DNA from 2 places in the Mesorhizobium sp. URHB0026 genome. Region 1 is predicted to be linked to the other one. Evidence: predicted binding sites of a transcription regulator. Region 1 holds the regulator's gene; the other holds the start of a gene.
The links. The regulator LexA, encoded in region 1, represses DNA repair genes until DNA is damaged. The targets are predictions, from matches to a motif close to TGTTCNNNNTGTGTTCNG.
Positions count from the first base shown of each region.

Region 1 (16,151 bases):
TGTATTGATGTCACAGTCACCCAGCGACGCGGAAGAACTTGAGGGCCTGAATTGAACGAGATTCTTCACGCGATTTTCAGCACGGAAGGCCTCTTTCTCGGCACGCTCGTGCCGTTTCTCTTCGTTCTGACCGTCGTGGTGTTCGTTCACGAGATGGGCCACTATCTTGTCGGCCGCTGGTGCGGCATCGGGGTCAGGGCCTTCTCCATCGGCTTCGGTCCGGAGCTCATCGGCTTCAACGACAGGCATGGTACGCGCTGGAAGCTTTGCGCCATACCGCTCGGCGGCTATGTGAAGTTTGTCGGCGACATGAACGCCACCTCCAGCCAGCCGACATCGGAAGAACTCGAAACGCTGACCGACGAGGAACGCAAGGTTGCCTTCCACACCCAGGCGATCTGGAAGCGCGCGGCAACGGTGGTGGCCGGGCCGCTGTTCAACTTCCTGCTGACGATCGTCGTCTTTTCCGTGCTGTTTGCCGCCTATGGGCGTTACGTCGCGGAGCCCATGGTCGCGGAGGTTACAACAGACAGTCCCGCGGCCAAGGCCGGCATCTTGCCTGGCGATCGATTCGTCAGCGTTGACGGCAGCAAGGTCGAAACCTTCGGGGACGTGCAGCGGCTGGTCTCGGGCCGCGCCGGCGACACCATCACCTTCGTCATGCTGCGCGGCGGCAAGGAGGTCACGGTGACCGCGTCGCCGCGGCTGATGGAGCAGGAGGACGCGCTCGGCAACAAGGTCAAGGTCGCCGTGATCGGCGTCGTCAACAACAAGGAACTCGGCCAGCCCCGCCTCATAACCTACACCCCGGTCGGAGCCGTCGCTGCGGCCGTTGAGGAAACGGGCCACGTCATCGAGCGCACCGGACAGTTCCTGCAGCGCTTCGCCGTCGGGCGCGAGGACAAGTGCCAGTTGGGTGGCCCAGTCAAGATCGCCGACATGGCCGGCAAGGCGGCCAAACTCGGTTTCGAATGGCTGGTGCAGCTCGTCGCGCTGCTGTCCGTGGGGATAGGCATTCTAAACCTTTTGCCGATTCCCCCTCTCGACGGCGGCCATCTGTTGTTCTACGGGGTGGAGGCCGTCATCCGCCGGCCGGTGTCGGAACGGATGATGGAAATGGCCTATCGGGCCGGTCTGCTTCTGGTGCTGTGCTTCATGGGGTTCGTGTTCTGGAACGATCTCTTTGGATGCTGAAATCATGAAGGAATTTGGCCTGAGCATGGCGGATATTGAGACGCCGTTTACCATGCACGGGGATATGAGTGACGCGAAAGCCACGCAACAGGGTTAAGTAAATACAAATTAACCAGAAGCCTTGCGTGTAGGGAAAATCCGGTTAATACGGTAGGGGAAATGACCGCACGTCCGGTTTTCTCGCCGTGGGGACTACGAGAAAAGGTTATTAAGCCCGATGAAGGCAGCATCCAAGTTTCTAAACGCCGCGTCAGCGGCGGCACTGTCCGCCGCTCTGGTCGTACCAGGCGCGCTCGCAGTGCAGTTCGTTGCCACATCGGCGGCCGAAGCCGCTGTCGTAAGCAGGGTGGAGGTGAGCGGCAACCAGCGTGTCGACGCCGATACCATCCGCAACTACATCACCATCAAGCCCGGCAAGGCCTTCTCCAGCTCCGATGTCGATAGCGCGGTCAAGGCGCTGTTCGGCACCGGCCTGTTCTCGGATGTCCAGATCAACCAGGTCGGCTCGACCCTGGTGGTCAAGGTTTCGGAATACAAGGTTGTCAATCAGGTGCTGTTCCAGGGCAACAAGAAGCTCAAGGACAACGCGCTTCAGGCAGCGGTTCAGCTGAAGCCGCGCGGCACGTTCTCTCAGGCTACACTCGATTCGGATGTCGAGGCGGTCAAGGCCGCCTACAGGCGCATCGGCCGTGACGATGCCGGCGTGACCACACAGATCATGGAGCTCGGCGACAACCGCGTGAACGTGGTCTTCCACGTTACCGAAGGCGATCGCACACAGATCGCGGCAATCAATTTCGTCGGCAACAGCGCCTATTCCAGCCGCCGCCTGTCTGATGTGATCAACACCAAGCGCTCGTCCTGGGTCTCGTTCATCCTGCGCGACGACGTCTACGACGAAGACAAGCTGCGCGCCGACCAGGAGCTGCTGCGCCGCTTCTATTACAATCACGGTTATGCCGACTTCCAGGTCGTGTCCGCCGTCGGCGAGCTCGACAATGCGACCAACAAATACACGGTCACCATCACCGTCCAGGAAGGCGAGCGCTATAATTTCGGCGACATCAGCGTCGAAAGCACGATCCCGGAAGTCGACTCCAAGTCGCTGGAATCGGTGGTCGAAACCCGCAAGGGCGATGTCTACAACGCCAAGAACGTCGAAGACTCCATCATCGCGCTGACGGAGAAGGTGGCTGGTTCGGGCTATGCTTTCGCCCAGGTGACACCGCGCGGCGACCGCAATTTCGAAAACCACACGATTTCGGTGGTCTACACCGTCGACCAGGGCACCAAGGCCTATGTCGAGCGCATCGAGATCCGCGGCAACGACCGAACGCGAGACTACGTCATTCGCCGCGAATTCGATGTCAGCGAAGGCGATGCGTTCAACCAAGTGCTCATCCAGCGCGCGAAGAAGCGCCTGGAAAACTTGAATTATTTTGACAAAGTCGAGATTTCGACTGTGCCCGGCTCGGCCCCTGACCAAGTCGTGCTTGTGGTCGACGTGGTCGAGAAGTCGACGGGTGAATTCTCGGTTGGCGCCGGCTATTCGACTGGTGGCGATTCGGCTGGACCGTCTGTTGAAGGATCGATCACAGAGCGCAACTTCCTCGGCCGCGGCCAGTTCATTAAAGTGTCGGCCGGCGGCGGCAAGAACTCGCGCGACTACAGCCTGTCCTTCACCGAGCCCTATTTCCTCGGGCGGCGCATCGCCGCCGGCTTCGACATTTTCAAGTCGACGCGGCAATACAAAAACAATTACGACAGCGACACGACCGGCGCGACGATCCGCTTCGGACTGCCGATCACCAACAGCATCACCACCCAGTTGGCGTACAACATCTCGCAAGAGAAGTATAAGGTCGACGACGATTGCGGTGCTACCAGCGTTGGAGATCCGGATGGACCTAATTGCACGATTTCACCGGCTATCTTGGATGGTATCGCGCAAAGTCCATGGATCAAGTCGTCCATCAGCCTGGGGCTGGTCTACAACACCATTGACGATATGAAGAACCCACATGAAGGCATCTATGCCAATACGACGGTCGAGATGGCTGGTCTTGGTGGTGATGCAAAGTTCGTGAAGATTACCGGGCGTGGCAGCATCTACCAGACGCTGTCGGAGCAGCTTGACCTTGTCGGGCTGATCTCGGCCGGCGCAGGGCATGTGGAGGCTTATGGCGGCGACGGCAATCTGCGAATCTTCGATCAATTCCAGAGCACCGACCGCATGATCCGCGGCTTTGCGTATAATGGCATTGGTCCGGTTGACCCAACTACGGGTGACCATCTGGGAGGTGTGACCTATTTCAACGCCTCGGCCGAAGCGCAGTTCCCGTTGCCGGTCATTCCCGAGAGCTTCGGCCTGCGCGGTGCGGTGTTCGCCGACGCTGCAACACTATACGGTAGCAAGATCAATCAACATCTTGGGGCAGATCCCGCCCCAGACATAACCATCGCGAGCACCGGCATGAAGTTGCGCGCCTCGGTTGGTCTCGGCCTTATGTGGGCTTCACCGTTTGGTCCGATCCGTATCGACTATGCAATCCCGGTCAGGAAGGAAGCGAGCGACGACGTGCAGGAATTCAACTTCGGCATATCGACCCGCTTCTGATCGGCGGCCAACGATGCTCCCGGGTTTTTGGACCCGGGGGAAATGTTCCGACCTAGCTGGATATAGCTTCTGGAATGACCGACCCGGTGTTCTTCGCGCCATCACGCCGGTATACGGCGGCCGAAGTCGCGAATCTGACCGGCTCGGTGCTAGTCGATTCCGGCCAATCCGACGTTTTGATCGAAGCGCTGGCGCCGGCTAATGAAGGCGGCGCAAATGCGCTTGTCTTCGTCGACGGCAGGCGTAATTCCGCGCTGATGCCGTCGCTGCGGGCGGCGGCGGTCCTATGCCCGGCCGAATTCGCGAACAAAGCGCCTTCCACCGTTGCTGTCTTGACTCATCCACGTCCGCAGCAGGCTTTCGCGCTGGTTGGGCGCCTGCTGTTCCCGACAGCCGCCACGCCGGGGCCAATGACCGGTGAGACCGGCGTTTCGCCGCATGCCCATGTCGATCCGACGGCGCATGTCGAAGCTGGCGCTATCATCGAAGCCGGCGCGGTCATCGGGCCAGGTGTCTCGATCGGCGGCGGCACAGTCATTGCGCCCAACGCCGTCATTGGACAGTCCTGCCAGATTGGCCGTGACGGTTATGTCGGCCCGGGCGCCAGTATCCAGTACGCTCTGATCGGCAATCGGGTCATCATCCATGGTGGCGCCAGGATCGGCCAGGACGGCTTTGGCTTTGTCGGAGGCGCCAAGGGGCCGGAGCGTGTTCCACAGATCGGACGCGTCGTGATCCAGGACGATGTCGAGATCGGCTCCAATTCCACCGTCGATCGTGGCGCCATGTCCGATACGATCATCGGGCAAGGTACCAAGATCGACAATCTCGTGCAGATCGCCCATAACGTCCGCATCGGTCGCAATTGCATAGTGGCCGGGCTTTCGGGTATTTCCGGTTCCGTGGTGGTGGGTGACAATGTCACCATGGGCGGAGGCGTCGGGCTTGCGGATCATCTGACGATTGGTACAGGTGCCAAGCTTGCAGCCAGAAGTGGATTCATGAGCAATGTTCCCGCCGGCGAGATCTGGGGTGGCTATCCGGCGCAGCCTATGGCGGAAGCCATGCGAGAGATAGCCATGTTGCGCACGATGGCCAGGGCACGCAAGCAGGGCAAGGACAATGGCTGACATGGTGGCGGCGACAACGCTGGAAGCGGTCGACATATTGGGGCTGATGAAGCTCCTGCCGCACCGTTATCCCTTTCTGATGATCGACCGCATCGTGGACATCGACGGCGACGACTCCGCCATCGGCATCAAGAACGTAACCATAAACGAGCCGCATTTTCAGGGGCATTTCCCGGAGCAGCCGGTGATGCCGGGCGTGCTGATCGTCGAGGCCATGGCCCAGACGGCCGGAGCCATCTGCATCCGCAGCCTCGGGGCATCGAAGCCGTCTCTGGTCTATTTTCTGACCATCGACAACGCCAAATTCCGCAAACCGGTCGTCCCCGGCGACCAGTTGAAGATCCATGTCAAGAAAATCAAGAAGCGCGGCAACCTGCTCAAATTCGCCTGTGAAGCCCTGGTCGAAGGTACCAAGGCGGCCGAGGCCGAGATTTCAGCCATGATGGTCACCGGCGACTGACGATCGAGTGCCTATGAAAATCAAGACGTCAATCCATCCTTCCTCCGTCGTGGAAGAAGGCGCCCAGATCGGCCAGGGTGTGCGCATTGGGCCGTTCTGCCATATCAGCGCCGATGCCGTGATCGGGGACGGGGTCGAACTGGTCAGCCATGTCTCGGTGATGGGCGCGACCACTATCGGAGCGTCGACCAAGGTCTATCCGATGGCGACACTGGGCGCACCGCCGCAAAACACCAAGCACAAGGGCGGCCGCACGACGCTGGTCATCGGCGCCAACTGCACCATCCGCGAAGGCGTGACCATGCATGTCGGCACCGACACCAGCCGTGGCGAAACCACGGTCGGCGACAATGGCAATTTCCTCGCCTACGCCCATATCGCCCATGACTGCGCTGTCGGCAACAACGCCACCTTCGCCAATGGGGCGACATTGGGCGGCCACTGCGAGATCGGCAACAATGTCTATATTGGCGGCCTCAGCGCCGTCCATCAATTCGTGCGGGTGGGCGACAACGCCTTTCTTGGCGGGTGCTCGGCTTTTGTCGGTGATGTCATTCCCTATGCCATCGCGGTCGGTAACCGCGCCAGCCTGCGCGGCTTGAACATCATCGGCCTCAAGCGCGCCGGTCTGCCGCGTTCCGAAATCCATCTGCTACGCAGGGCCTACAAGACGATCTTCGACCGCTCCCGCACCGTCGGCGAGAACATCGAGTTCGCCAAGGTGGAGTTCGCCTCGTCGCCGACAGCGATGAAGATCATCGACTTCATCACCAGTCGCGGCAAGCGACACTATGCGGTGCCATCGCTCAAGGGCGGCGATGGCGACGATGCCGATGACGAAGGCTGAGGCAGCCGCGGCTGGTCTTGAACTTCCGCCTGGTGCCAGGGTCGGCATCATCGCCGGCGGCGGCAGCCTTCCGGTCGAAGTCGCTGCCGGTTTGGCCGAACAGGGTCATCCGCCCTTCATCGTGCTCATGGAAGGTGAGGCCGACCGCCTGGCGGAATTGTGCCGTTACGAGCATGAGACCCTTGCCTTGGAGGCGATAGGATCGCTCATTCCGCTGCTCAAGCGTAACCGGATTACGCATCTGGTGCTTGCCGGCGAGATAAAGCGCAGGCCAAGGCTGACACATATGCGTCCAAGCCTCAGCCTGCTCGCTGTGATACCCGTCGTCGTCATGGCGTTGGCGCGCGGCGACGATGGACTGCTCAAGGTGGTGGCACGCGGACTCGAGGCCCGGGGGATAAAGGTCATGGGTGCCCACGAGATCGTGCCGAACCTTATCGCCGCCGAAGGGGTGTTGACCAGGGCAACGCCTCGGAAGTCTGACTGGCGCGACATCGAGGCAGGTTTTGCCGCGGCAAAAGCCATCGGGGCGCTGGATATCGGCCAGGCGGCGATCGCGGTCGGCGGCCGGACCATCGCGCTTGAAGGCATCGAGGGCACGGCCGGATTGCTGGACCGCGCCAGGCTGCTGCGTGGCCACGGTCGTATCGCCGGCAAGACGCGCGGCGTGCTGGTCAAATGCGCCAAGCCTGGCCAGGAGCTGCGCGCGGATCTTCCTTCCATGGGGCCCCAGACGGTAGAAGCAGCGCATGCGGCCGGGCTTGCCGGCATTGCCGTCGAGGCGGGACGCTCCCTGATCCTCGAAGGTCCCGCAACCCTCTCGCGCGCCAATGACCTTGGGCTGTTCATTGTCGGCCTGGCCGCAACGGAGTCCTGATATGGCTGACGGGGCGCTGAAGATCGCGATCGTCGCGGGTGAGGAGTCAGGTGACCTGCTTGGCGCCGACATAGTCCAGTCGCTGCGCCAAATAACAGGGCGCGAGGTACGGCTCGTCGGCCTCGGTGGCCGCCACCTGCAGGCGCTTGGGCTGGTTTCCCCGTTCGACGCCGGAGAGGTCGCGCTGATGGGGTTCAGCGCCGTCCTGCGTGACCTGCCGCGCCTGATGCGGCGGATCGGTCAGCTGGCGGGGTTGGTTGCGGATGCCAAGCCGGACTGCCTCGTCACCATCGACAGCCCCGATTTTTCGCTGCGCGTCGCCAAAAAGGTGCGCGCCGCCAACCCGGCGATCCCGATCGTCCACTATGTCTGCCCGAGCGTCTGGGCATGGCGGCCGGGCAGGGCGGTGGCGATGAAACCGTATGTCGATCACATCCTGTGCATCCTTCCGTTCGAAGTGAAGGAGCTCGATCGGCTGGGTGGCCCGCCCGGCACCTATGTGGGCCATCGCCTGACGCATGATCCAGGCGTGCTGTCGGCCGCCAGGGCGCAGGCCCAGCCGCGTGATCTTTCACCAGACCGCGTGAAGACGCTGCTTGTCCTGCCCGGCTCGCGGCGCGGCGAGGTGCGGCGGCTGCTCGAGCCGTTCGGTGAGACCGTGTCGATGCTGCGGGCACGCGGGCATCGGCTTCGGCTGATGTTGCCGACGGTGCCGCATGTCGCGGACACCGTACGATCCGCGGTCACGCGCTGGGATGAAAAACCCGAGATTATCCTTGAGCCCGAGCGCAAATGGCAGGCCTTCGGCAAGGCCGACGCGGCGTTGATCGCGTCCGGCACCGTCTCCCTGGAACTGGCGCTGTCCGGCGTGCCGATGATCTCTTGCTACCGGCTCGACCCTGTTGCACGCGCCGTGGCGCGGTATCTCGTTTCCGTCTGGTCGGCGCTTCTGCCCAACCTTATCTCGGATCGCGCGTTGATCCCGGAGTTCTACGACGAATACGTCAGACCGAACAATCTGGCACGCCAGCTGGAAGCGTTGTTGGCCGACAGTGGCATGCGCGCCTGGCAGAAAGACGGTTTCGCCGAGATTTCACGGCGCATGGCAACGGACAAACCGTCCGGTGAGATCGCGGCGCAGGTGGTGATGGGGTGTATCAAGCGAGTGCGTAGGCAGTAGTGAGTAACGAGTAGTGAGTTAGAAAACTCTCCAACCTCACTCCTCACGAACCACTACCCACTACTCACTTGTCTCAGCGCTTGTCACTTGTCTCAGCGCTTGGCGATCGGCACGTAGTCGCGCTCCGGCGCGCCGGTATAGAGCTGGCGCGGACGACCGATCTTCTGGCGTGGATCCTCGATCATTTCCTTCCACTGGGCGATCCAGCCGACCGTGCGGGCGACCGCGAACAGCACGGTGAACATGGTGGTGGGGAAGCCCAGCGCCTTCAGGGTGATGCCGGAATAGAAGTCGACGTTCGGATAGAGTTTCTTCTCGATGAAATAGGGATCGGTCAACGCGATCTTTTCCAGTTCCATCGCGATGTCGAGCAGCGGATCGTCCTTGATGCCGAGTTCGCCCAGAACCTCATGCGCCGTCTTCTGCATGATCTTGGCCCGCGGATCGTAGTTCTTGTAGACGCGGTGGCCAAAGCCCATCAGGCGGAATGGATCGTTCTTGTCCTTGGCGCGGGCGATGAATTCCGGGATGTGATCGACATGGCCGATCTCGCCCAGCATGTTGAGCGCCGCTTCGTTGGCGCCGCCATGGGCCGGCCCCCACAGGCAAGCAATGCCGGCGGCGATGCAGGCGAACGGGTTGGCGCCCGAGGAGCCGGCGAGGCGAACGGTCGAGGTCGAAGCGTTCTGCTCATGATCGGCATGCAGGATGAAGATGCGCTCCATGGCGCGCGCCAGCACCGGGTTGATCTTGTACTCCTCGCACGGCACGGCAAAGCACATATGCAGGAAGTTTGCCGCGAAACCGAGATCGTTCTTCGGGTAAATAAAGGGCTGGCCGATGTGGTATTTGTAGGCCATGGCCGCGATCGTCGGCATTTTGGCGATCAGGCGCATGGAGGCAACCATGCGCTGGTACGGGTCGGAGATGTCGGTCGAGTCGTGATAGAAGGCCGACAGCGCGCCGACCACGCCGCACATCACCGCCATCGGGTGCGCGTCGCGGCGGAAGCCGGTGAAAAAGCGCGACATCTGCTCGTGCACCATCGTGTGGCGCGTCACGCGGTAGTCGAAATCGTCCTTCTGCGCCTTGGTCGGCAATTCGCCGTAGAGCAGGAGGTAGCAGACTTCGAGGAAGTCGCCATGTTCGGCCAACTGGTCGATCGGATAGCCCCGATGCAGCAGGATGCCGGCGTCGCCATCGATGAAGGTGATCTCCGACTCGCAGCTTGCCGTCGAGGTGAAGCCGGGGTCATAGGTAAAGGCGCCAGTGGTGCTGTAGAGCGAGGCGATGTCGATGACGTCAGGCCCGACCGAGCCGCTTCGCACCTTGAATTCGTGAGTCTTGCCGGCGAATTCCAGCGTTGCCGTGGCCTCCTCTTGGCCGCCCACATCCAGTTTTTTCGCAGCTTCGGTCATTGCAAACTCCTTCTTGTTTCCTCATGCCGGCAAAGGCAAATTCCGCGGAGCGACACGTTGAAATCACCGCAATGCGCGTATTCGCCACCGCATTCTAGGAGGTGCGTGCCAGATTGGGCCAAGGCCTAATGTTGCACTGCGAAACCCGCCTTTCAATGCCAATCTTCTTGGGCCAGTTTGCTCCTAATCGATTTGATCCGCTATGCGCGCCAGGCTTTCCTCACGCCCCAGAACGGCAAGCACGTCGAATACGCCCGGTGACGTGCTCTTGCCGGTCAAGGCAGCCCGCAACGGCTGGGCCACGGCGCCAAGCTTGTGGCCGCCAGCCGACGCAAAGTCGCGGATCACGGCCTCGGCCGTGGCCGCCGTCCAGTCGTGTGACAGCGACTTCAAAGCTTCGTGAGCGCCACGCAGCATCTTGCGCGCATCGTCATTGAGCAGGAGTGCCGCCTTGTCGTCGATCGGCAGCGGCCGAGCGGCAAACAGGAAGCCCGCGCCGTCGACAAGCTCGACCAGCGTCTTGGCGCGCTCCTTCAGGCCCGGAAGTGCTGCCAGCAGCTGCGCCTTGTTCTTCTCGTCGAGGCGCGCCGCCATCGCCGGGCCTCCCTCCAAATAGGGCAAGGTGGCGATGAAGATATCGAGCAGCTCGGTGTCGGCCATACGGCGCATATGCGCCCCGTTGATCGCTTCCAGCTTGGCGAAATCGAAGCGCGCCGCGCCCTTGTTGACGTCGCCAATGTCGAACCACGAGACCATGTCCTCGATCGACATGATCTCGTCGTCGCCATGGCTCCAGCCGAGCCGCGCAAGGTAATTGAGCAGCGCCTCCGGCAGATAGCCCATGGCGCGATAGGCTTCGACGCCGAGCGCGCCGTGGCGCTTCGACAGCTTGGCGCCGTCGGCGCCATGGATCAGCGGGATATGTGACATCGACGGCACGTCCCAGCCCATGGCGTTGTAGATCACGGTCTGGCGGGCGGCGTTGGTCAGGTGATCGTCGCCACGGATGATGTGAGTGACGCCCATGTCGTGATCGTCGACGACGACGGCATGCATGTAGGTCGGGTTGCCGTCCGAACGCAGGATGATGAAGTCGTCGAGATCCTTGTTGGGGAAGCGCACGTCTCCCTGGACCCGGTCCTTCACCACCGTCTCGCCCTCGGTCGGTGCCTTGATGCGGATGGCGCCCTTGACGCCGGACGGCGCCTCCGACGGGTCGCGGTCACGCCAATGGCCGTTATACCGTGGCGGCAGGCCCTTGGCGCGTGCAGCCTCGCGCATTGCCTCGAGCTCGGCTGAAGTCTCGTAGCTGTAATAGGCCTTGCCCAGGCGCACCAGTTCCTCGGCTACCTCGCGATGGCGCGGCGCACGCTCGAATTGAGAGACCGCGTCACCGTCCCACGAAAGGCCGAGCCAGGTCAGGCCATCGAGAATGGCCAATGTGGCCGCATCGGTCGAACGCTCGCGATCGGTGTCCTCGATGCGCAGCAGCATCGTGCCGCCGGTATGCTTTGCATAGAGCCAGTTGAAGAGCGCCGTGCGCGCGCCGCCGATGTGCAGATAGCCGGTCGGCGAGGGGGCAAAACGGGTGATGACCTTGTCGGGCATGGAACTCTCGGAAAACGTCTGAAGCTGGGTGCGGAACGTGCGGACTTTCGCGCGTTGCGCGTTCATGTAGCATAGGGCGTCGAGGGTGCAAGGGGCAGACCCGATGACTGGAAGAGGCCGGAGCTCGGATCGAAGCGAGGATGCCGCTGTCGGCGTCAGCGAGCGATCCCTTTTTGCGGCGCCTCCGACGATCCCACTGCCATCGCCGCTCGTGGCTGCGCCCGAAACCGGGCCGCTGCGGGCGGGTGGGCCGGCGCCGGCGCCGTCTCCTGCCGGGGGCAGGATCGTGCGCGTGCGCCGGCAAATCGGCCCGATATCCTTGCCTCGCCTGCGCCATGGCGTGGCCAAGGCGGCGGAGCTCGAACTCGACCGGGGCATCGCGTTTCTGCTGGTGCCGGTCTGTCTGACCGTTGGGGCGATCGCCTATTTCTCGCTGGCGTCCGAGCCCGACTTTGCAAAGCCCGTCGCGGTCGTGGTGCTGATGGCGGTCTGTGCCTTCGTCTCGCGTTCGTGGTCGAAAACCCATCTGTGTTTCATGGCAGTGCTGTTGTGCGCGCTGGGCTTACTCGCGGCGAAGGTCGAAACATGGCGAGCCGGAACCCGTATGCTGGGTTCGGAAATCTCCACGCAATTGACCGGCCGCGTGGTCTCGCTCGAAGAGATGGAGAGCGGCCGCATCCGGCTGACCATGGACGTGATTTCGACCGCCCGGCCGAAACTGCGCTATGCGCCGGAAAGGGTCCGGCTTTCCGCACGCAAGATACCGCCGGGAATGACCGCCGGCTCGCTCATCACAGGCTACGCCAAACTGTTGCCGCCGACCGGCCCGGTCCGGCCGGACAGCTACGACTTCTCTTTCGACAGTTATTTCGCCGGCATCGGCGGCAGCGGCTTCTTTCTCGGCAATCCGACGGTTGTTTCCGCCGCTGACGGTGAGATGCCGCTATCGGCTCGCCTTTTCTCAGGCATTGAAAATGCCCGCGAAGCCATCGCCGACCACATCAGGGGCAGCGTCGGCGGCGCTGAAGGCGAGATCGCGGCGGCGCTGATCGTCGGCGTGCGCGCCGGCATACCCGATGAAATCAATGAAGCGATGCGGCGTACCGGCATCTATCACATCATCTCTATTTCGGGACTGCATATGGCGCTTGTGGCCGGCACCATCATGGGTCTGCTGCGTGGTGCCTTCGCACTGTTACCAGACTTTTCCGCGCGCCGGCCGGTGAAGAAATACGCCGCCGCCGCCGCACTGTTCTCGATCGCCGCCTATCTCATGATTTCCGGTGTCGTCGTTGCGGCCGAACGCAGCTTCATCATGTTGGCGGTGATGCTGATTGCCGTCTTCTTCGATCGCGCTGCGCTGACCATGCGCAATCTGGCGATCTCGGCGATCGCCGTCATCCTGGTCTCGCCGCACGAGGTCGTCGGCCCAAGCTTTCAGATGTCGTTCGCCGCGACCGCGGCCCTGGTTGGCGCTTATGCCGGCTGGGCCGATCACCGTGCGGGAAAGACCAGGCCACCGCCGCCAAAGCGATCCCTGCCCGGGCTCCTGACGCGAAAATTCCTGCTGGCGACAGGTGGATTGGCCATGACGTCCATTGTCGCCGGCAGCGCCACGGCACTGTTTGCCATCTGGCATTTCCAGCGGGTATCGCCCCTCAGCCTGTTCGCCAATCTGGCCGTGATGCCGATCGTGTCGGTCGTGATGTTCCTGGCCGTCGCTAGCGCGCTGCTGATGCCATTCGGACTGGATTGGCCGGCTCTCTACCTCATGGGCAAGGGCCTGACGGCGATGATCGCCGTGTCGGCGTGGATATCGGAGCGCTCTCCGGTCGACGGAGTCGGGCTGATTTCGCAGCAATCCGTGCTGCTGGTCACCGTCGCGCTGGTTATCGCGACGATGGCGACGACCTGGCTGCGGCTCGCGGCGCTGCCATTCGCGCTCGCCGGCCTGTTGACTGTGTCGCACACGCGCGCGCCCGATGTGCTGATCTCGGAAGATGCGCGGCTGGTCGCGCTGCCGATCGGCAATGGCGAACTGGCCGTCAACCGGGAACGTCCGAACGAATTCGCAACCGACAACTGGAAGCGCGCTCTGATCTCCGAAACAATCGTCAAACCGGAAATGTTCGACAAGACAGACGGGCAATTCGACGTTGCCAGTCCCGCCGACCTGCCGCCGGGATCGCCCTTCTACTGCCGCGAAGGCCTGTGCCTTGTAGGCACCCTTCCGGCGCGATCATTGCTTATGTCGAGGACCGCAAGACCACCTGGAAAGCCTGTGCTTTCGCTGACCTGATCATCGTGAACGACGCGACCGCCTATGACGCCTGCCAAAATCCACTGGTTCTCGTCGTCACCAAACGGCAGCTCGCCCGCAAGGGAAGCGCTGCCGTCTTCTTCAATCCCCAGTCGGCCACGACCCGGGCCGGGATCGAATTCGCCGTCGACGGACCATACCGACCCTGGCACGAACAGCGAAAATTCTCACGCGAGGCGAGGGGGCTGCCGCCGTACAAAAAACCCGACAAGCCCGATGGAAAGCCGGCTCAGTAGCGCCTGATCAACCCGACCAGCTTGCCTTGTACCTTGACCCTGTCCGGCCCGAAAATGCGTGTTTCGTAGGCTGGATTGGCGGCCTCGAGCGCGATCGAAGCGCCTTTGCGGCGGAACCGCTTCAGCGTCGCTTCCTCCTCGTCGACCAGTGCCACGATAATTTCGCCCGGGCTTGCCGTGTCGGCATTGCGGATAATGACCGTGTCCCCATCGAAGATACCAGCCTCGATCATCGAGTCGCCCTTGACCTCCAGCGCATAGTGCTCGCCGCCCATGATCATGTCCGGCGGCACCGAGATCGAATGCGTCTGATGCTGGATTGCATCGATCGGCACACCGGCGGCGATACGGCCCATGACCGGGATGGATACGGCTGAAACCGCATCGTCGTCGTTGCCGGCCGCGGGCAGGCGCGAAGGCGCAGCGGCCGGCCTGATCTGGCGTCCGAGACTGCCTTGGCCAAGGCTGCCTTGGATGACACTTGGCGAGAACTTCTTTGCCGCATTGAGGCCCGGCGCGATCGAGTCCGGCAGCCGCAGCACTTCCAGCGCGCGCGCCCGATTGGGTAGCCGGCGAATGAAGCCGCGCTCCTCCAGCGCCGTGATCAGGCGATGGATCCCCGACTTGGAGGCAAGATCGAGTGCTTCCTTCATCTCGTCGAAGGAAGGCGGTATCCCGCTTTCCTTGAGCCGTTCGTGGATGAACATCAACAGTTCATGTTGCTTGCGCGTCAGCATGGCGGCCCCCAAGACATTGAACGAAAGGTTGAACCAGAATCGAAAAAACAAACCCAGAACAAACACTATCTGTTCCAGTTGTGTTCTGCAACCGTTTAAAGTTTAATGAATTTGTTAAGGGGGTCTGAAGTTTTTTGCCCCCGACGGCGTCAGCAACCGGTCCTTTCCGCGATCGGCAGGCACATTGAAATCGTTTGGTTAATGGCCTGTGGCCTATCCGCCGATGGAGCTGGCATCAGCCATCTGGAAGGCTTCTTCCAGGGGTACCGTATATTTCAGGGAGTCGCGGAACGAAACGAAACCAAAATGCCAACCATTGGTAGCTCCGGGCGGCCATGGACCCGGGCGTTCGGCGCACTCCGGCCAGCGCGTGCGAATAGACGTCGCGGAAGCGCTGAAGTTATCCCGACCCCTTCAAGCTGCCGGCGCGGGCGGCGTATCTGGTCGCGCCGCTGTCTTCGCTATGAACATAGACGTGCAGTGTGTAGCCGATATGCGCCGTCATCAGCGCCTTGGCCCGTTCGACGTCACGATCGAGTGCCGCTTCCATGATCGCGGTATGGTGTTCGATCGCGATCGCTTCGCGCAACGCCTCCATTGCCTGTTCATAGCCGTCCTTGAGGCCGGCCGCGGCCCGCAATGTCGGCGCCAGACCAAGAAAGCGATGATGCCGGCGCAACTGATCCGAGATTGTCGAGCGGAACCGCAACAGCCAGTCGCATGTGGCGGCGCTCAGCAGCGCCGCATGGAAAGCCTCGTGGTTCTCATCCCATCTGTCGACGGCCGTGTCGGAGGGATCGTCGACCGCCGTCTTGCAACGCGAGAGCCGGTAGTGGGCAGTGACTACGGCATCCTCCCACTCCCTGCCGCCTTTTTCCATCGATTCGAGGAACAGGGGTATCTCGACCACCATTCTGGCGCGTGCCAGATCCTCCAGCTCGGCCCGCGACACCGGAGCCACGGCAAAACCACGATTGCTGATGGCGGTGACCAAGCGTTCGGCCTCGAGCCGCGACAGGGCTTCGCGCAACGGTGTCCAACCGACGCCATATGTGCCGCGCAGCGCACTCAGTTTGAGCGGGGCGCCGGGCATGAGGCGCGTGGTCAGGATGTCGCGCCGCAACAGCTGATAGGCGGCTTCCGTTTTTGTGGAACTCGTCTCATCCCGCATCGTGATCAATCCGTCGTCTGGCTAAAAGTATATATGATACTGGGTCACTACAACAATTATATATAATGTTTGACACAGACCGGCGGACTGACCATGATCGCGGAGCAGCCGCGTTTCCAAGCGGCCCTGATCAAATCTGGGAGGAAATGATGTTGAAGTCGAAATCCGCTTGGTTGTCGGGTTTGGCCCTGGCAGGCGCATTGATGGTCAGCGCCGGCAGTGCCGCGGCCGATCAGATCCGTATCGGCATTGCCAATTTCGGCGAGCACCCGCAATTGAACGCCGCCATAGCCGGCTTCAAGAAGGCGCTGACGGATAACGGCTTCGTCGAGGGCAAGGACGTCGTCTACACGGAG
Region 1 is NZ_JBSSCN010000001.1:4,406,004-4,422,154, reverse strand. It holds gene rseP (RIP metalloprotease RseP) at 52-1,194, shown strand; gene bamA (outer membrane protein assembly factor BamA) at 1,412-3,811, shown strand; gene lpxD (UDP-3-O-(3-hydroxymyristoyl)glucosamine N-acyltransferase) at 3,886-4,941, shown strand; gene fabZ (3-hydroxyacyl-ACP dehydratase FabZ) at 4,934-5,401, shown strand; gene lpxA (acyl-ACP--UDP-N-acetylglucosamine O-acyltransferase) at 5,415-6,248, shown strand; gene ACVWWD_RS21740 (LpxI family protein) at 6,220-7,125, shown strand; gene lpxB (lipid-A-disaccharide synthase) at 7,127-8,305, shown strand; gene gltA (citrate synthase) at 8,398-9,723, opposite strand; gene gltX (glutamate--tRNA ligase) at 9,907-11,331, opposite strand; partial or broken gene ACVWWD_RS21720 (ComEC/Rec2 family competence protein) at 11,435-13,887, shown strand; gene lexA (transcriptional repressor LexA) at 13,881-14,624, opposite strand; gene ACVWWD_RS21710 (GntR family transcriptional regulator) at 15,025-15,795, opposite strand; gene ACVWWD_RS21705 (ABC transporter substrate-binding protein) at 15,945-16,151, shown strand, end outside.

Region 2 (16,151 bases), 2.5 Mb from region 1:
CCGACTGCTGCGAACACAGGCGGGCGAATTTGCGCGCCTCCTCATAATATTTGCTGTTCTCCTCGAGGTTCTTCTTCTGCGTCTCGTTCTTGGCCGCCCAGGCCTCGCCGCCGGGCTCCGGCAGGCGCGCGCCGCCGAACAGGATCACGGTCGAACGAATGCCGCGCTCGGCGAGGATCATTTCCGGCTTCAGCAGTTCCAGTTGCAGCCTGACGGCGCGCAGCTCGCGCCGGGTCATGAAGTCGGGATCGTTCCAAGCCAGGCGGTAGGTCTCGGCCCGAGTTTGCGGCGTGTCCGGCACGCTTTTCGACCGCTCCAGATCCTCATCCGAATGCGGCAACGGCGTCCATCCCGCCTTTTCCATGGGAGTCATCGAATCCACCCGTCCATTCCTTCACTTGCGTCGTCCCGTGACGCAGTCGCGATTGACCCCCATTGAGCCTTAACATAAGCAGGTTCCGCAAAAGTGTCTGGCGGTTTTGCGACAAGAACCTGCTAGTGCAAAGACTCAGGCAGGCAAAGCCTGCCGGGGGGTCCGCGCGACTTTTAAATAGGTTAAGGCGCACCCCTTAACAGCTTGGTAATGGAGCAAATTCATGTCGAAGCCCGATCTGGCGAGCCTCGAAAGGACCATCGACAGGGCCTTCGAGGAACGCGACGCCATTTCGACCGCGACCCGCGGCGAGGTGCGCGACGCCATCCAGTCGGCACTCGACCTGCTCGACCGCGGCACCGCCCGCGTCGCCGAGCGGCAGGCCGACGGCAAGTGGCATGTCAATCAGTGGCTGAAGAAGGCGGTGCTGCTCTCCTTCCGGCTCAATCCGATGGAGATCATCAAGGGCGGCCCCGGCGAGGCCGTGTGGTGGGACAAGGTGGCGTCCAAGTTCGACGGCTGGGGCGCCGTCGATTTCGAGAAGGCGGGCTTCCGCGCCGTGCCGTCGTCGATCGTGCGCCGTTCGGCCTATGTTGCGCCGGGCGCGGTTTTGATGCCGTCCTTCGTCAATGTCGGCGCCTATGTCGATAGCGGCACCATGGTCGATACCTGGGCCTCGGTCGGCTCCTGCGCCCAGATCGGCAAGAACGTCCACCTTTCGGGCGGCGTCGGCATCGGCGGCGTGCTGGAGCCGATGCAGGCCGGCCCCACCATCATCGAGGACAATTGCTTCATCGGGGCGCGGTCCGAAGTGGTCGAGGGCTGCATCGTGCGCGAAGGCTCGGTGCTCGGCATGGGCGTCTTCATCGGCCAGTCGACCAAGATCGTCGACCGCGCCACCGGCGAGATCTTCTATGGGGAGGTGCCGCCGAATTCCGTGGTCGTCGCCGGCTCGCTGCCGGGCAAAGCATTTCCAAACAACGAGCCGGGCCCAGGTCTCTACTGCGCCGTCATCGTCAAGCGAGTCGACGCCAAGACCCGGTCCAAAACGTCTATCAACGAATTGCTGCGCGATTGATCTTTCCGCCGGGCAGGCGCACCTTCCGCCGGCGCGACAATCGGTCGCGCTGGTTCAACTGGAGGGGTGACATGGACTGGAAATATCTGCTCACAAGCTTTGATGGCCGCATCAACCGGGGTAAGTTCTGGGCTGGCATCGGCGTATTCATCGTTATCGGCGTTATTGCTTTCATTCTCGATGCGATCCTCGGCACGCGTTTCACCACGGCCAGCGGTGCCCAGATCGGCATCATAGGCATCCTCTTCGCGCTGGCATCGATCTATTTCGCGATTGCCCTCTATGCCAAACGCTGGCACGACCGCAACAAGTCGGGCTGGTGGACGCTGATCGGCCTCGTACCCGTCATCGGCGGCATCTGGCTGCTGGTCGAACTCGGCATTCTCGAAGGCACCAGGGGTGCCAATCAATATGGATCGGACCCGCTTGCCTGAAAGATCGGATCTCAACTGGCTTTTCTTCAAGACCTCGGGCCGCGTCAGCCGCGCGGCCTATTTTCTCGGCGGGTTGCTCGTCGCCATCATCCAGGCATTCCCGCTATACCGCTTCACGCTGGTGCCGGAGGGTTCGGCCGAGAGCAACATGTGGTCGTTCATCTTCTTCATCGCCTTCATCGCCTCGCTGTGGTCGAACATTGCGCTGGCGGTGAAGCGGCTGCACGACCTCGACAGGCCGGGCATTGCCGCGCTGATCCTGTTCGTGCCGGTCGTCTCGATCGTCGCCTTCCTTGTGTTGTGCCTGTTTCCAGGGCAGCCTGGACCCAACCGCTATGGCCAGCGCACCAACGAGCCGGCAGAATCAAAGAAATAGAGCATGACGTCGTCGGAAAGCCGCTTCAAACTTTTCGGCATCATGCTCTAGGGGGCCGATCGGATACCTCGCCATGCGCTACCGCACGCTTGATCCGAAACTGATCATCGAAACCGCCGAACGGCTGGAAGAGCGTGTGGCCGACCGTTTCCCGGAGGCCGGATTGCGCGGCGTCGCCGCCGAACTTGTGTCGCTGTCTCGCGATCTGGCCAAGGCCGCGAAGACCCTGGAAGCGCCGATCTGGTGGCTGCGTGGCATCATCGTCGCCGCCGTCATCGCGGGCGCGCTGATCTTCCTGTTCGTCGGCACCATCCTGCCGCTCATTCACATCTCGCAAGCCGACGACGCGGTGCAGTCGGTGCAAGGCATCGAAGCCACGATCAACATGATCATCCTCGCCGTGCTCGGCTTCCTCGCCCTGATCCGCACCGAGGAGCGCATCAAGCGCAAGCAGGTGTTTCGCCAGTTGCATGGCCTCAGATCACTGATCCACGTCATCGACATGCACCAGTTGACCAAGGATCCGGCGGCGCTGTCGGCCAGCTTCAAGCCGACGGCGCATTCGCCGGCCCGTCTCACCAATGCAGCGGATCTCGCGCGCTATCTCGACTATTGCTCCGAAATGCTGTCGATCACCGGCAAGATCGCGGCGCTGTTCGCCCAATCCGTCAATGACGCTGTCGTCATAGACGGCGTCAACGACATCGAGAACCTGGCGTCCAACCTGTCGCGCAAGATCTGGCAGAAGATCACGTTGATCGACGGCCGGCCGGCGGCGCCACAACCTTCTCCGGCACCAGGTCCGGCGAGCCAAGCCGCTCGGCTTCCGCCGCGCGCACCAGCGCCTTGATAAGCTGGACCGTCGGCGCCGGCGTACCGGCTTTTTCAGCGAGCCGCAAAACGGCGCCCTGCAAGTCGTCGATTTCTGTCGACCGGCCACGCTGCAGATCGTCCCACATCGACGAGCGCGCCTCGGGATCGATCGCCAGCATGCGCCGAGCCAGGAGCTTGAACAGCCAGTCGGGCAACCTGAGCACCTTCGGCAGCAGCGTCGGGCGCAGGCGGGCGATCCGGGCCGGCTCGATGCCGGAGGCCTTCATCGCCAGCAAGGCCTCGTCGATCTGGCTGGCCAGGATCAGCCGCCAGCGCCGGTCAGCAAGTTCGGTTGCCAGCGGCAGGCCTGACAGCGCCACCAGCGCATTGTTCAGGTTCATCAGAAGCTTGCCCCACAGCACGGCCTTCATAGCACCATGCGTTTCGACAGCCAGGCCTTCAGCGTCGAGAAGGTGCGCAAGGCGGGCATCGCCGTCTTCAACCATCACCTTGCCGTCGCTGGCGCGGTGGACGCGCAGCGGCAGCTCTCCATCGGCTGATTGCACGACATTGAACGGCACCATGCCAGCCAGCACCGTTCGCGGGCAAAGTGCCGCGCGGAGCCTGTCGGCGTTGTCGACGCCGTTCTGAAGGCTCACCACCACGGCATCGGGACGGGCATGGGCCTTGATGAGTGCCGCCATTTCCAACGTCGCGCCACTCTTGACGGTGACCAGGATCACATCGGCCCCTGGCAAGGCCGCGGCCGGATCGGTGGTGACGGCAAGCTCTGCCGGCTTGATCAGGCGATCGCGACCCTCGAGGTCGCTGACGCGCAATCCGCCCTGCCACAGCGATGCCTCGATGCGCGGCCTGGCAAACAAGACAACCTGCCGCCCGGCGAGCGCCAGGCAGCCGCCGACATAACAGCCAATGCTGCCGGCGCCGGCAATGACGATCCTCTTTTCGCCGTTTGCCATCTCTTTCTCCGCGTCAGCCAGAACTATACGACATGAAAACCATAATGTCGGCGGTATCGTCGGCCATTGGCTTGGCCCTATGTCTGGCCGTGACAGGCCATTCGCTTTCGACTATCGCTTTTGCCATGACGCTGCCTACTGACCCCGCCGCAAACCTTGCCTCTCTCATCCGCTGTGCCTCGGTGACACCAGCCGAAGGCGGCGCACTGAGCGCGCTGGAGGCGATGCTGAAGCCGCTCGGCTTCCTGGTCGATCGGCCGGTGTTCTCCGAAGACGGCACGGCCGACATCGAGAACCTCTATGCACGGCGCTCCGGCAATGGCCCGCATCTGATGTTCGCGGGTCATACCGACGTGGTGCCGGTCGGCGACGAAGCCGCCTGGACGCATCCGCCTTTCGCCGCCGACATCGCCAATGGCGAAATGTATGGCCGTGGCGCGGTCGACATGAAGGGCGGCATTGCTTGCTTCATTGCCGCGGTGGCGCGCAACGTCGAGGCGAATGGTGGCCCGAAGGGCTCGGTCTCGCTGCTGATTACCGGCGACGAGGAAGGGCCGGCCATCAACGGCACGGTCAAGCTGCTCGAATGGGCAGCGTCCAAAGGCGAGAAATGGGACGCGTCGATCGTCGGTGAGCCGACCAATCCGGACACGCTCGGCGACATGGTCAAGATCGGCCGGCGCGGCTCGATGTCGGGTAGCATCGCCGTCAATGGCCGCCAGGGCCATGCCGCTTATCCGCAGCTTGCCGACAATCCGGTGCGGGGCCTGATGAGCCTGGTGGACGCCTTGCTGCATCCCGCCTTCGACAAGGGAACCAAGGATTTCCAGCCGACCAACCTCGAGGTGACCTCCATCGATGTCGGCAACCTGGCCACCAATGTCATTCCCGCCAAGGCAACCGCCACCTTCAACATCCGCTTCAACGACAGCTGGACGGCCGAGACGGTCCAGGCGGAAATCCACAACCGCCTCGATCAGGCGGCTGGGCGCAAGAAATACCGGCCGGGCAAGAAGACCCCCGTCGACTATGAGCTGGTCTGGCGCGACCGGCCGAGCCATGTCTTCCTGACCCGCGACGACAGGCTAGTCGAGACGTTGAGCGGCTCGGTCAAGGCGGTGGTCGGCAAAAGGCCGGCGCTATCCACCTCCGGCGGCACATCGGATGCGCGCTTTATCAAGGACTATTGCCCGGTGGTCGAATTCGGCCTGGTCGGCAAGACCATGCACATGGTGGACGAGCGCGTGGCCATCGCCGATCTGGAAACGCTGACGCGGATCTACCAGCGCTTCATCGACGACTGGTTCGGACAGGGCTGATCAGCATGCTTTCGGCGGACGAAACCCAAGCTTCGCTGACCGGCGCCTGGCGGCTGATGCTCGGCAAGGCCGACGGCCTGCGCCTGCTCGACCTGACGGCCGACGGCTTCTGGAATTCGTTCTTCGCCATCATCGTCGCGGCACCGGCGCTGATCGTCGGCTGGGTCGGCATCGCCAACGAGATCGGCGATCCCGATGCCTTCGCCGGCCGCTTCAGCATGCTGGTGCGACTGGCGACGGTCGATATCGGCTCCTGGGTGCTGCCGCTGGTGGCGCTCGCCTTGGTGGCGCGGCGCGCCGGCATCGGCGGGCGCTTCGTCCACTATGTCGTCGCCAGCAACTGGGCCTCGGCGATCACCGCCTGGCTGATGCTGCCTTCGGCGCTGATCAGGCTCTTCCTGTCGTCGACAAGCCAAGTCTCGAGCCTTGTGTCGCTGCTATTATTTTCCCTGTCGATGGTGCTGACCTGGCGCATGACCAACGCGACGATCGGCAGGGGCGCTGCCTTCGGCACCGCCGTTTTCGTCGGCATGTTCGTCGCTTCGCTGCTGGTGCTGTTCGGACTGCAGATGCTGCTTGGCATCTCCGTGCCCGACGATGTCGGGGCCCAGAGCCTTTCCGGGCTTTATCCTGGATAGAACCAGGGTTCTACCCGGGATAATCGACGCCGATGAGAAAAAGCCCGTCGGGCGGCGCTACCTGGCCGCAGGCTGCGCGGTCTCGCGCTTCCAGCGCCGCCTTGAGGTCGCCCGATGTCCAGCCGCCGTCGCCGACCCGCTTCAGCGAGCCGACCATCGAGCGCACCTGGTTGTGCAGAAAGGATCGTGCCGATGCCCTCACCTCGATGAGATCATCGCCCGTTCGGCTCACGTCGAGCCGCTCCAATGTCCTGATCGGGCTGTTGGCCTGGCACTGCGTCGAGCGGAAGGTGGTGAAGTCGTGCCGGCCGAGCAGGAACTTCGCCGCCTCGTGCATGGCGGCGGCATCGAGCCGCTTCGGCACCCACCATACCTTACCCTTCTCCAGCGCCGAGGGCGCCCGCCGATTGAGGATGCGGTAGAGATAGTGCCGACCGATGGCGGAGAAACGGGCATCGAAATCATCCGGGACGATCGTGGCCTTCAGGATGACGATGCGCGCACCGGCCGCCTGCAGGTGTGCATTGACGGCATCGCGCACCTTGTCGTCGGGCCACGCCTTGGCAAGGTCGACATGCGCCACCTGCGCGCTCGCATGCACGCCGGCATCGGTGCGGCCGGCGGCGCGCAGCCGGACCGCCTCGCCGCAGAAATTCTCGATCGCCTGCTCGATCGCCTGCTGCACCGAAGGCTGGTCGGCCTGATGCTGCCAGCCGGCAAACAGGCTGCCGTCATATTCGATATCGAGGCGAAAACGCGGCATTCCGGGACGGCGACGCTCTCGCCTAGGCGGCGAGAGCGGTGAAGGCGGAAGCGTAGACCAGCCTGCCGGCTTCAGGAGCGTCGCCCCAGGCCAGCGCCTGCAGCGCCTCGCCTTGGTATTCGCTCTCGAACTTCCCGGCACGGGCATGGCTGTAGCCGAAACGGCCGTAATAGGCCGGGTCGCCCAGCACGACGGCCAGCGTCTCGCCAGCCTCCTTGAGCCGGATATGGGCCTCCCGGATCAACGCGCCGCCGATGCCGGAGCCGTGAAAGGACGGCTCCACCGCCAGCGGGGCAAGCGCCACGGCGGCAAAGCTCTTGCCGCCGTTCTGCACGAACAGCCGCGAAAACAGGATGTGGCCAACGACCTGGCCGTCTTCTTCCGCCACCAGTTCGACGACGGCGTCACCGCCGGTCACCAACGCGTCGACCAAGCCGGCCTCCGTCTGCTGGCCGAAAGCGTGTTCCTCGACGAGGCGAATGGCCTCGCGGTCCCGCGGCGTCGCCGCGCGTATCGACATCATGCTCATGAGAATTTCAGTCCTTTTTCGATCTTGGCTCCGCGCAGGAATTCCGACGCGGCGGCGGGCTTTCCGCCCGCACGTTGAACTTCGACCAGCCTGACCGCGCCTTTTCCGCAGGCGACCGTCAGCCGGTCATCGAGAATTCCTCCCGACTCGCCCAAATCTTCCGAAGGCGACACGCCTTCGGATAGCGTCGAGCGAAGCAGTTTCAGCCGTTCCATGCGGCCGCCAATTTCAATCTCGGACCAGGCGCCGGGAAAGGGCGACAGGCCACGAATATGGTTGTGAACCTCGGCCGCGGGCCGTGTCCACTCCACGCGCGTCTCGGACTTATCGATTTTCTTGGCGTAAGTCACCCCTTCGGCCGCCTGCGCGGTAAATGCCAAGGTGTTCTGTTCCAGCCGCGCCAACGCTTCCACCATCAGGGCAGCGCCGACACTCATCAACCGATCATGCAGATCGCCGCCTGTCATATCGGGGCCGATGGCGCATTTTTCAACCAATCCGACCGGGCCGGTATCCAGCCCCGCCTCCATGCGCATCACCATCATGCCGGTCTGCGTGTCTCCAGCCATGATGGCGCGCTGGATGGGCGCGGCGCCACGCCAGCGCGGCAAAAGCGATGCGTGGCCGTTGACGCAGCCAAGCCGGGGCGCCTCCAGAACTGCCTTGGGCAACAGCAATCCATAAGCGACGACCACGGCGATATCGGCGCCCAGGTCGGCAAAAGCGGCCTGCTCGGCCTCGCTCTTCAACGAGGTCGGTGTGCGCGCCTCGATGCCAAGCCGCCCGGCCTCGCGCTGCACCGGCGACGGCGTCAGTTCCAGCCCGCGCCGGCCGGCGGCGCGCGGCGGCTGCGTGTAGACGGCTGAAATCTCGTGGCCGGCCTCGGCGATGGCGCGCAGCGTCGGCACCGAAAACTCCGGCGTGCCCATGAAGATGACGCGAAGGGGCATTGCCCTACCCCACCAGCTTGCCCGGCGCCTTGTCCCTGGCGAGCTTCTTGAACTTCTTCACCACCATGTCGCGCTTCAGCTTCGAGATGTGGTCGATGAACAGCACACCGTTGAGATGGTCGATCTCGTGCTGCAGGCAGGTTGCCATCAGCCCTTCGGCCTCGATCTCCTGCAGCTTGCCGTCGCGGTCGAGATATTTGACCCGCACCGAAGCCGGGCGCTCGACCTCGGCATAGTAGTCCGGGATCGACAGGCAGCCTTCCTCGTAGACGGACCGCGCGTCGGCGCTTTCGAGAATTTCCGGGTTGATGAAGACGTGTGGCGCCGGGGTTTCGTCTTCCTTGGCGAGATCGATCACCAGCATGCGCAGCGGCTCGCCGACCTGGATTGCCGCCAGCCCAATGCCGGGTGCGTCATACATGGTCGCCAGCATATCGTCGGCCAGTTTGCGCAATGGCGCGTCGACGCGCTCCACCGGCTTGGAGACCTGGCGCAGGATGGGATCGGGGAGAATGATAAGCGGCTTGATCGGCATGGCGTTTCACCTAAGACCTCAATAGAAAGGCGTCAACCGGTTCGCCAGCGCGTCGTTCACGTTTTGATCTGTGCCAGACCGCCGAATCGGCTATGCTGTCCGCATGAATGATCTGAGCACCATCGTTTCGGAGCCCGTCGCACGGCTCGGCGCCTCGACAATCACGCTTGGCCACGCGCTGGCCTTCGGCGCGATGCTGTTTCTCGGCTTGTTCGTGACGCTCGTCGTTGCGCTGTGGCGGTCGGCCAAGGCGCGCGCGGCCGCCGCCGCGGAGGCCGCCGACCATGCCCGCGACGCCGAGGCGCGGATGGCCGGCATTCTCCAATCCCAGGCCGAGATGCAGGGCCGCATGGGCGCCATCGCCGAAGTGTTCGGCGCCCGTCAAGCCGAATTGACGCAGTCCATCGGCCAGCGGCTCGACGCCATGACCGGCCGCATCGGCCAGACCATGACCGAGCAGACCAAGTCCACTCATGAGAGCCTCGCGAAACTGCAGGAGCGGCTGGCGATCATCGACACAGCGCAGGGCAACATCCAGTCGCTGGCCGGCCAGGTCGTGCAGTTGCAGGCGATCCTCTCCAACAAGCAGACGCGCGGCGCTTTCGGCCAGTCGCGCATGGAGGCGATCGTCGCCGACGGCCTACCTCACGGCGCCTACGAATTCCAGGCGACGCTGTCGAACGGCAGCCGGCCGGACTGCCTGGTGAAAATGCCGAACGGGGCGCCGTCGCTAGCCATCGACGCCAAATTTCCGCTGGAAGCGTGGAATGCGATCCGGGCCGCCGATAACGCCGACCTGCAGAAGGTCGCGGCCCAGGCCTTTCGCCGCGATATCGAGGTCCATATCCGAGACATTTCGGAAAAATACCTGCTCCAGGGCGAAACCCAGGACACAGCCTTCATGTTCGTGCCGTCGGAATCGGTATTCGCCGAAATACACGAGAACTTCGAAGCGGTTGTCCAGAAGGCGCACCGTGCCCGCGTTATCATCGTCTCGCCTTCGCTCTTGATGTTGTCGATCCAGGTCATCCAGGCGATCCTCAAGGATGCACGCATGCGCGAGCAGGCGCATCTGATCCAGGGCGAAGTCATCAGGCTGATGGAAGACGTCCAGCGTGTCGACGAGCGCGTGCGCAAATTGCAGGGCCATTTCGGCCAGTCGGCCAAGGACATCGAAGACATACTCGTCTCGACCTCGAAAGTGACCAAGCGTGGCCAGAAGATCGAGGCGCTGGAATTCGGAGAAGGCGAGCCCGACGCCCCGCGCGGCGGCGCCCCTGCCAAGGTGGAGGCCGCACCGCGCGTTGCCGATTCAAAGACCGGGCAGTTGAGGTTGAGGGTCGTCGAAGGCGACGACTGAACGCTACTGCTCTTCGACCGTCGTCATACCCTCGAATTCCGGAAGCCAGTGCAGCGCCGAGCGATGCCATTTCTGGTGTCTCGGGACCAGGTCCTGGCGCTGCCGCGAGGTCCCGACCCTGATCCCATAGACCTTCGGACCGTCGCCGACCGATGTCGCATAAAGATGCGAGCCGCAGTCGGCACAAAAAGCCTGCGTTCGCTTGGCACCGCTCGCCACGGTCTTGATGTAGATTTTCGGTTCGCCGCTGGTGATCCGGTAATGATCCCCTGTCGCTGGAACGGTGACGCGAAATGCCGTACCGGTCAGTTGCTGGCAATCGGTACAATGGCAGATCGAAGTCTTTTCCGGGTCGACCTCCGCCTCATAGGTGATGGCGCCACAATGGCAGCCGCCGTCGATCTTCATCGTCATTCCTCCAACATAGATCGGCTGATTTTAGCGGCATGGAGACACGAGGCAACGGCGGGGCGCTGGTCCAGAGGCCAGAATCCCCAAAAGTGGACTGCCGTGTGGCAAAAGTTCGTACTCGAATTCTATCCGGACGCGGATTCGATCAGCTTGCGCCGCTTTTCCCAGGTGCCTGACGTCTGCGGCTTGACGAACAGCCGCGAGATCTCAGGCATCTCTTTTTTCAACCGCGCCTCGATGCGCTCGACACAGGCCTCGATCTCCGGCGCCGACAAATGGTCCTCGAATTCGATGCTCAGGCCGGCAACGATTTCTTCCGGGCCCATATGCACCGTCAGCACACCGTTCGCCCGCTGCACCGCCGGATCCTGCTGGACGATCGCCAGCACCTTCCTCTGCACCTCGGGTGAGGCCGGCTCGCCGATGAGCAGGCCCTTGCTTTCACGCGCCAGGAAGATTGCCGTCGTGCCGAGGATAAGCGCGATGCCGATCGAGGCGGCGCCGTCGAGCTCGGGCATCTCGAAAATCTCCGCCGCCAATATGCCGGCAAAGGCGACGACCAGGCCGAGAAGGGCCGCACTGTCTTCGAACAGCACCGTATAGACGCTCGGATCCTTGCTCGATTGCACAGCTTGCAGCCAGCCGAGCTTGCCCTTCTGCTTGCGGAATTCCTTCAGCGCCACCAGCCAGGAGCTGCCTTCGAACACGAAGGACAGGCCGAGAACGATGTAGTTCACTTTAGCGTTGGCGACCGGCTCTGGCGCCATGATGTGGATGATGCCCTCGTAGAACGACACGCCGGCGCCCAGCGCGAAGACCAGAAGGGCGACGATGAAGCTCCAAAAATAGAGTTCACGGCCATGGCCGAGCGGGTGCGAGCTGTCCGCGGGGCGTGCCGCCCGGTGCATGCCGTAGAGCAGCAGGCCGCCATTGCCTGTATCGACCAGCGAATGCACGCCTTCCGACAGCATGGCCGAACTGCCGGTGAAAAAGGCAGCGGCGAATTTGGTCAGCGCTATGGCGAGATTGCCGGCGAGCGCCGCGTAGATGACCGTTCTGGAGCCGCCGTGCCCTGCCATGCAGCTTCGATCCTCTTCGAGACAGTGTAGCGGCTCTGCCGCGGAGTTGCACAGCCACCACAACGCGCCAATCGTCGGGCCGTTCAATGTGTTCGAAACCGGCTGGCGGGAAGGCCAGCTATTCCTGGACCTCGTCGGTCCACACCTTGAAGCCCGTAAGCAACCCTGGCCCGAAAATGTGGGTCAGCGGCACATCCGCCGCGTCGCGGCCGGAGGCGATCAGGATACGGCCGATGCGTGGCGCGTTGTTGCGCGGATCGAAAGCGTGCCAGCGGCCGCCGAGATAAACCTCCATCCAGGCGCAGAAGTCCATGCTCGCCCAAGGCTTCGGCATGCCTATGTCGCTGATGTAGCCTGTGCAATAGCGCGTCGGGATATTGAGTGCCCGGCAGAATGTGACGGCAAGATGCGCGAAATCGCGGCACACGCCGCTCCGTTCGCGCCAGGCTTCCGCGGCGGTGCGCGTCACTCGTGCGTTGCCGTAGTCGAAGACGATGTGGTTGTGGACGAAATCGCACACCGCCTGCACGCGCGGGATGCCTGATGGCATGTGGCCGAACAGCCGCCATGCCTCGCTTGCCAAGAGGTCGCTTTCGCAAAACCGGCTGGGCAGCAGGAACAGTAGCGTTTCAGCCGGCAGGTCGCGCACCTCGTGCTGCCACGCCATCAACTCGCGCATCTCGAATGTGCCGTAGTCGCGGATTACCGCATCCGTACCGAAAGTGAAACGCCCGGGCGGGGCGACGAGCCGGTTGCACCAGTTGCCGAAGCTGTCGCGATAACTCTCGATCGGCACTGGCGGGTTGGAGGTCAGGAAATCCGGGCGCTCAAGATCGGAGGCGCGGGAATAGTGGACATTGAGCATTGCGATGAGCGGCGTTTCCTGCGGAAAGTCGAAGCTCATCTCACAGCCGATATGGATCCGCATTGTCGTCCTGACCGGCCTGCCTGACGATCACCCGGCGGTGCACGGGTCGATGCTGCAGTGCGAAGACAAGCATGGCATGGACAGCCGGGGTTTACGAGCAAATTAGAAATCGGTTGAAAGCGGCCTGCCGGCGCCGGCAGCAGGCACTCGCCTCTTGCAGTCCGGCCTTTGTCTTGTTTCACTCCGCTTCCCGCAACTGGAGGAACGAATCATGGCTAAAGGTGCGATGAAGGCAGGCAAGGAAGCCCGCAAACCAAAGAAAGACGCCAAGAAGCCTGTAGCCGCTCCGGCCCTGAAGGCGCCGCCGGTCAAGGCGATGAGGATCAAGGAAAAGTAGATATCGCAAAGCGTGGATGGATTTCACCGGCGGCGTCCGACATGCCGCCGGCGAGTTGTTGATTGGGCGTTCAGACGCCCTATAGCGACGATGCGGGGACGACCTCGCATTTCCCGAAATCCGGCTGGGACGGCCCGCCCATTGTGTGATTGAGCATTCGAGGACCTTTCGGCCGGATGTTCTGGATGGAGCGTTCCGATGTCATGGATTCTTCTGTTCTTCGCAGGCCTGTTCGAAATCGGCTGGGCGATCGGCCTCAAATACACCGACGGCTTCACCAGGTTTGTTCCGACCGTGCTCACGGTCGCGTCGATGATCGTCAGTTTGACCTTGCTTGGCCTGGCGCTGAAGACGCTGCCTGTCGGCACCGCCTATGCGGTGTGGACCGGTATCGGCACTGTCGGCACGGCGCTGCTCGGCATCTGGCTGCTGGGCGAGCCCGCGACGGCGATCAGGCTCGGCTGCATCGCTTTGATCGTCTGCGGTATTATGGGGCTGAAATTCGCGGCCTGAACGGCCCTGTCCACCGGCTGACTATCTCGACCGAGCTCACATCCATGAATCGACATCCCTGGATGCAGGGAGGCTTCCCGTGGGCAACACGACAAACGCGAAAAAGGGCCGCGCCTTGGCGCGTCCCTCATTGATCATCGATCGACACGAGTGCGCTCTTAGCGACCCGTAAAGCCGGGCGGTGTCCTGCCGGTGCGCTGCTTGCGAGCCGCATAGCGTGCGTCGCGCTTTGCCTTGCGCTCGGCTTCGTCGGCAAGCAAACGAGAGATACGCTCGTTCTCTTCAGCTTCCCGAAGCTTGGCATCGGCTTGCGCGGCCTCTTCGGCGGCAATGCGCGCAGCTTCGGCTGCTGCCTCACGCTCGGCTTTCTCAATCGCCTCGCGTGCCAGCTTTTCCTGCTTCAGCTTGGCCTTCTCGGCCTCGCGTATCTCACGAGCCGCAAGGATCGCCTTGCGTTCGGCCTGTCGTGCGAGCACCGCGGGATCGTCTGCTGCCGGCTTTGACTTGAAGCGCTCCAGAAGCGCCTTCTTTGCCTCGGTCGCGGCATTGCGCCGCTCGAAAATGTCTTTTTCCCTGTAGATAGCCAAGTCCACTTCCTTGAAGTCTATTCGCGACGCTTACATACGCGCGAAAACCGGGAGTTCAAGCGCCAAAACGGTATGCCAGCCATGAAATTCCGGGATGTTGCACCCGGGAGACGCATTTTCCGCCGAAATCGACATGCACTGTTCACCAGCCAGCCTCTGGCGGCGCGACAGACGCGTCGCTACCTCTGAAGCATGATGCCGAAACGATGAAGCGGTTCTCGGACGACATCATGCTCTGTCTCTTCGATTAGAGTCGGATTCAGATTTCAGTTCGAACAGAGCTGAAGTCATGCGACCCTAGCGCAACAATCAACACACTGGGATGACGTCCAAATGGAACTCGGTCTCTACACTTTTGCCGATGTGAGTCCTGTGCCGGGTCCCGGCGCCATCGGTCCCCATGAGCGGCTGCGCAACCTGATCGAGGAGATCGAACTCGCCGACCAGGTCGGGCTCGACGTCTTCGGCCTCGGCGAACACCATCGGCCGGACTATGCCGCCTCGGCACCGGTCGTGGCTTTGGCCGCAGCAGCGGAGCGTTCGAAGCGCATCAAGCTGACCAGTGCGGTGACCGTATTGTCCTCCGACGATCCGGTGCGCGTTTTCCAGCAGTTTTCCACGCTCGACCTTTTGTCGGGCGGCCGCGCCGAGATCATGGCCGGGCGAGGTTCGTTCATCGAATCCTTCCCGCTGTTCGGCTACAATCTCGAAGACTATGACGAGTTGTTCGCCGAAAAGCTCGACCTGCTGCTGGCCATCCGCGATCAGGTGAAGGTTACCTGGTCGGGCAATCTGCGCGCGCCAATCAACGATCGCGGTGTCTATCCCAGGCCCTTCCAGGACAGGCTGCCGGTCTGGATCGCCATTGGCGGAACGCCGCAATCGGCCGCTCGGGCGGGCGCGCTTGGCCTGCCGCTGGCGCTTGCCATCATCGGGGGCGAACCGGCGCGATTCGCGCCGCTGTTCGACCTCTACCGTGAGGCCGCCAAGCGCGCCGGCAGCGATCCGGCAGGGTTGGCCACAAGCATCAACGTGCATGGCTTCATCGCCAAGACGACCGAGCAGGCGGCGGACGACTTCTACGGCCCCCAGGCCGAAGTGATGAACCGCATCGGCCGTGAGCGCGGCTGGGGTCCGACATCGCGTGCGCATTTCGACCAGTCGCGTGGTCCGGACGGCGCGCTGTTCGTCGGCAATCCGGAGCAGGTGGCGGAAAAGATCGTGACCCAGCACAGGGTGTTCGGTAACGACCGCTTCCTGCTGCAGATGGCGATCGGCACCATGCCGCACGCCAAGATCATGAAGGCGATCGAGCTCTACGGCACCAAGGTGGCGCCGATGGTGCGCAAGGAAACGGCGAAGGCCGCCCCGCCCGTGGCGGCGCCTGTCGCGTGAACGTGATGAGGCCCGCGAGAACAGGGCCTCATTCCATCCGCTCGCGGTGGGCAGGCTTATAGCGTTATCCCATGCGCTGCCGCATCCATCATCGCGGCATGATGGATTTCGGTCGCCTCGTCGGCTGGGAACATACACTCGATGCGCAGTTCCTGGGCGCGCGACGGTTTGGGGGGTGCCGACCGTGGTGACCATCGAAAAGTAGTCCAGGCGGCGACCGTCCTTGATGAAGCCAAGCGGAATGACCGGCATGAAGCCGATCGCCACCGGATTTTTCCAATCGCTGTCCACGTCCGGGTAGGCGAGCAACGCCGCCAGCAACTCCCTGGTCTTTTCGTCGACGACGCGGCCAATGGATTCGCGATAGACCCGCTCGAACAGGCTCCGCGCCACATCAGGCCAATTGGCGACGAACGGGCGCATGCCTTCGGGATCGAACATGAGGTGAAGCATGTTGCGCGGCCTTTCCCGAGCGGCCATGTCGCGGAAACAGCCGAAGAAGAGCGGTGCGGCTTCGTTGGTCATCAGCACATTCCAGTACCGGTCCATGACCAGCGCCGGATAGGGTTCATGCTGGCGCAGGATGCGCGTCAGGGCATCGGTGACGCTCTTCATTTCCATGGAGTTCCAGGCGCCTTCGGGGAACATCGGCGCGTAGCCTGCCGCCAAAAGCAGGGCATTGCGCTCGCGCAAAGGGACATCGAGCACCCCGGCGATCGCCATCAAGGTCTCACGGCCGGGAACGCTGCGTCC
Region 2 is NZ_JBSSCN010000001.1:1,892,404-1,908,554, reverse strand. It holds gene ACVWWD_RS09695 (LOG family protein) at 1-373, opposite strand, end outside; gene dapD (2,3,4,5-tetrahydropyridine-2,6-dicarboxylate N-succinyltransferase) at 597-1,451, shown strand; gene ACVWWD_RS09685 (DUF805 domain-containing protein) at 1,523-1,885, shown strand; gene ACVWWD_RS09680 (DUF805 domain-containing protein) at 1,878-2,261, shown strand; gene ACVWWD_RS09675 (hypothetical protein) at 2,335-3,111, shown strand; gene ACVWWD_RS09670 (2-dehydropantoate 2-reductase) at 3,011-4,054, opposite strand; gene dapE (succinyl-diaminopimelate desuccinylase) at 4,180-5,373, shown strand; gene ACVWWD_RS09660 (hypothetical protein) at 5,379-6,011, shown strand; gene truA (tRNA pseudouridine(38-40) synthase TruA) at 6,022-6,774, opposite strand; gene ACVWWD_RS09650 (GNAT family N-acetyltransferase) at 6,797-7,303, opposite strand; gene fmt (methionyl-tRNA formyltransferase) at 7,300-8,253, opposite strand; gene def (peptide deformylase) at 8,258-8,788, opposite strand; gene ACVWWD_RS09635 (DNA recombination protein RmuC) at 8,892-10,148, shown strand; gene ACVWWD_RS09630 (GFA family protein) at 10,152-10,556, opposite strand; gene ACVWWD_RS09625 (cation diffusion facilitator family transporter) at 10,685-11,638, opposite strand; gene ACVWWD_RS09620 (transglutaminase-like domain-containing protein) at 11,757-12,566, opposite strand; gene ACVWWD_RS09615 (hypothetical protein) at 12,778-12,903, shown strand; gene sugE (quaternary ammonium compound efflux SMR transporter SugE) at 13,102-13,416, shown strand; gene ACVWWD_RS09605 (DUF6481 family protein) at 13,575-14,003, opposite strand; gene ACVWWD_RS09600 (LLM class flavin-dependent oxidoreductase) at 14,337-15,398, shown strand; partial or broken gene ACVWWD_RS09595 (helix-turn-helix domain-containing protein) at 15,455-16,151, opposite strand, start outside.
Region 2: ACVWWD_RS09635 (DNA recombination protein RmuC) is a predicted target of LexA. The motif match lies at 8,842-8,859, and genes of this name have one in related genera.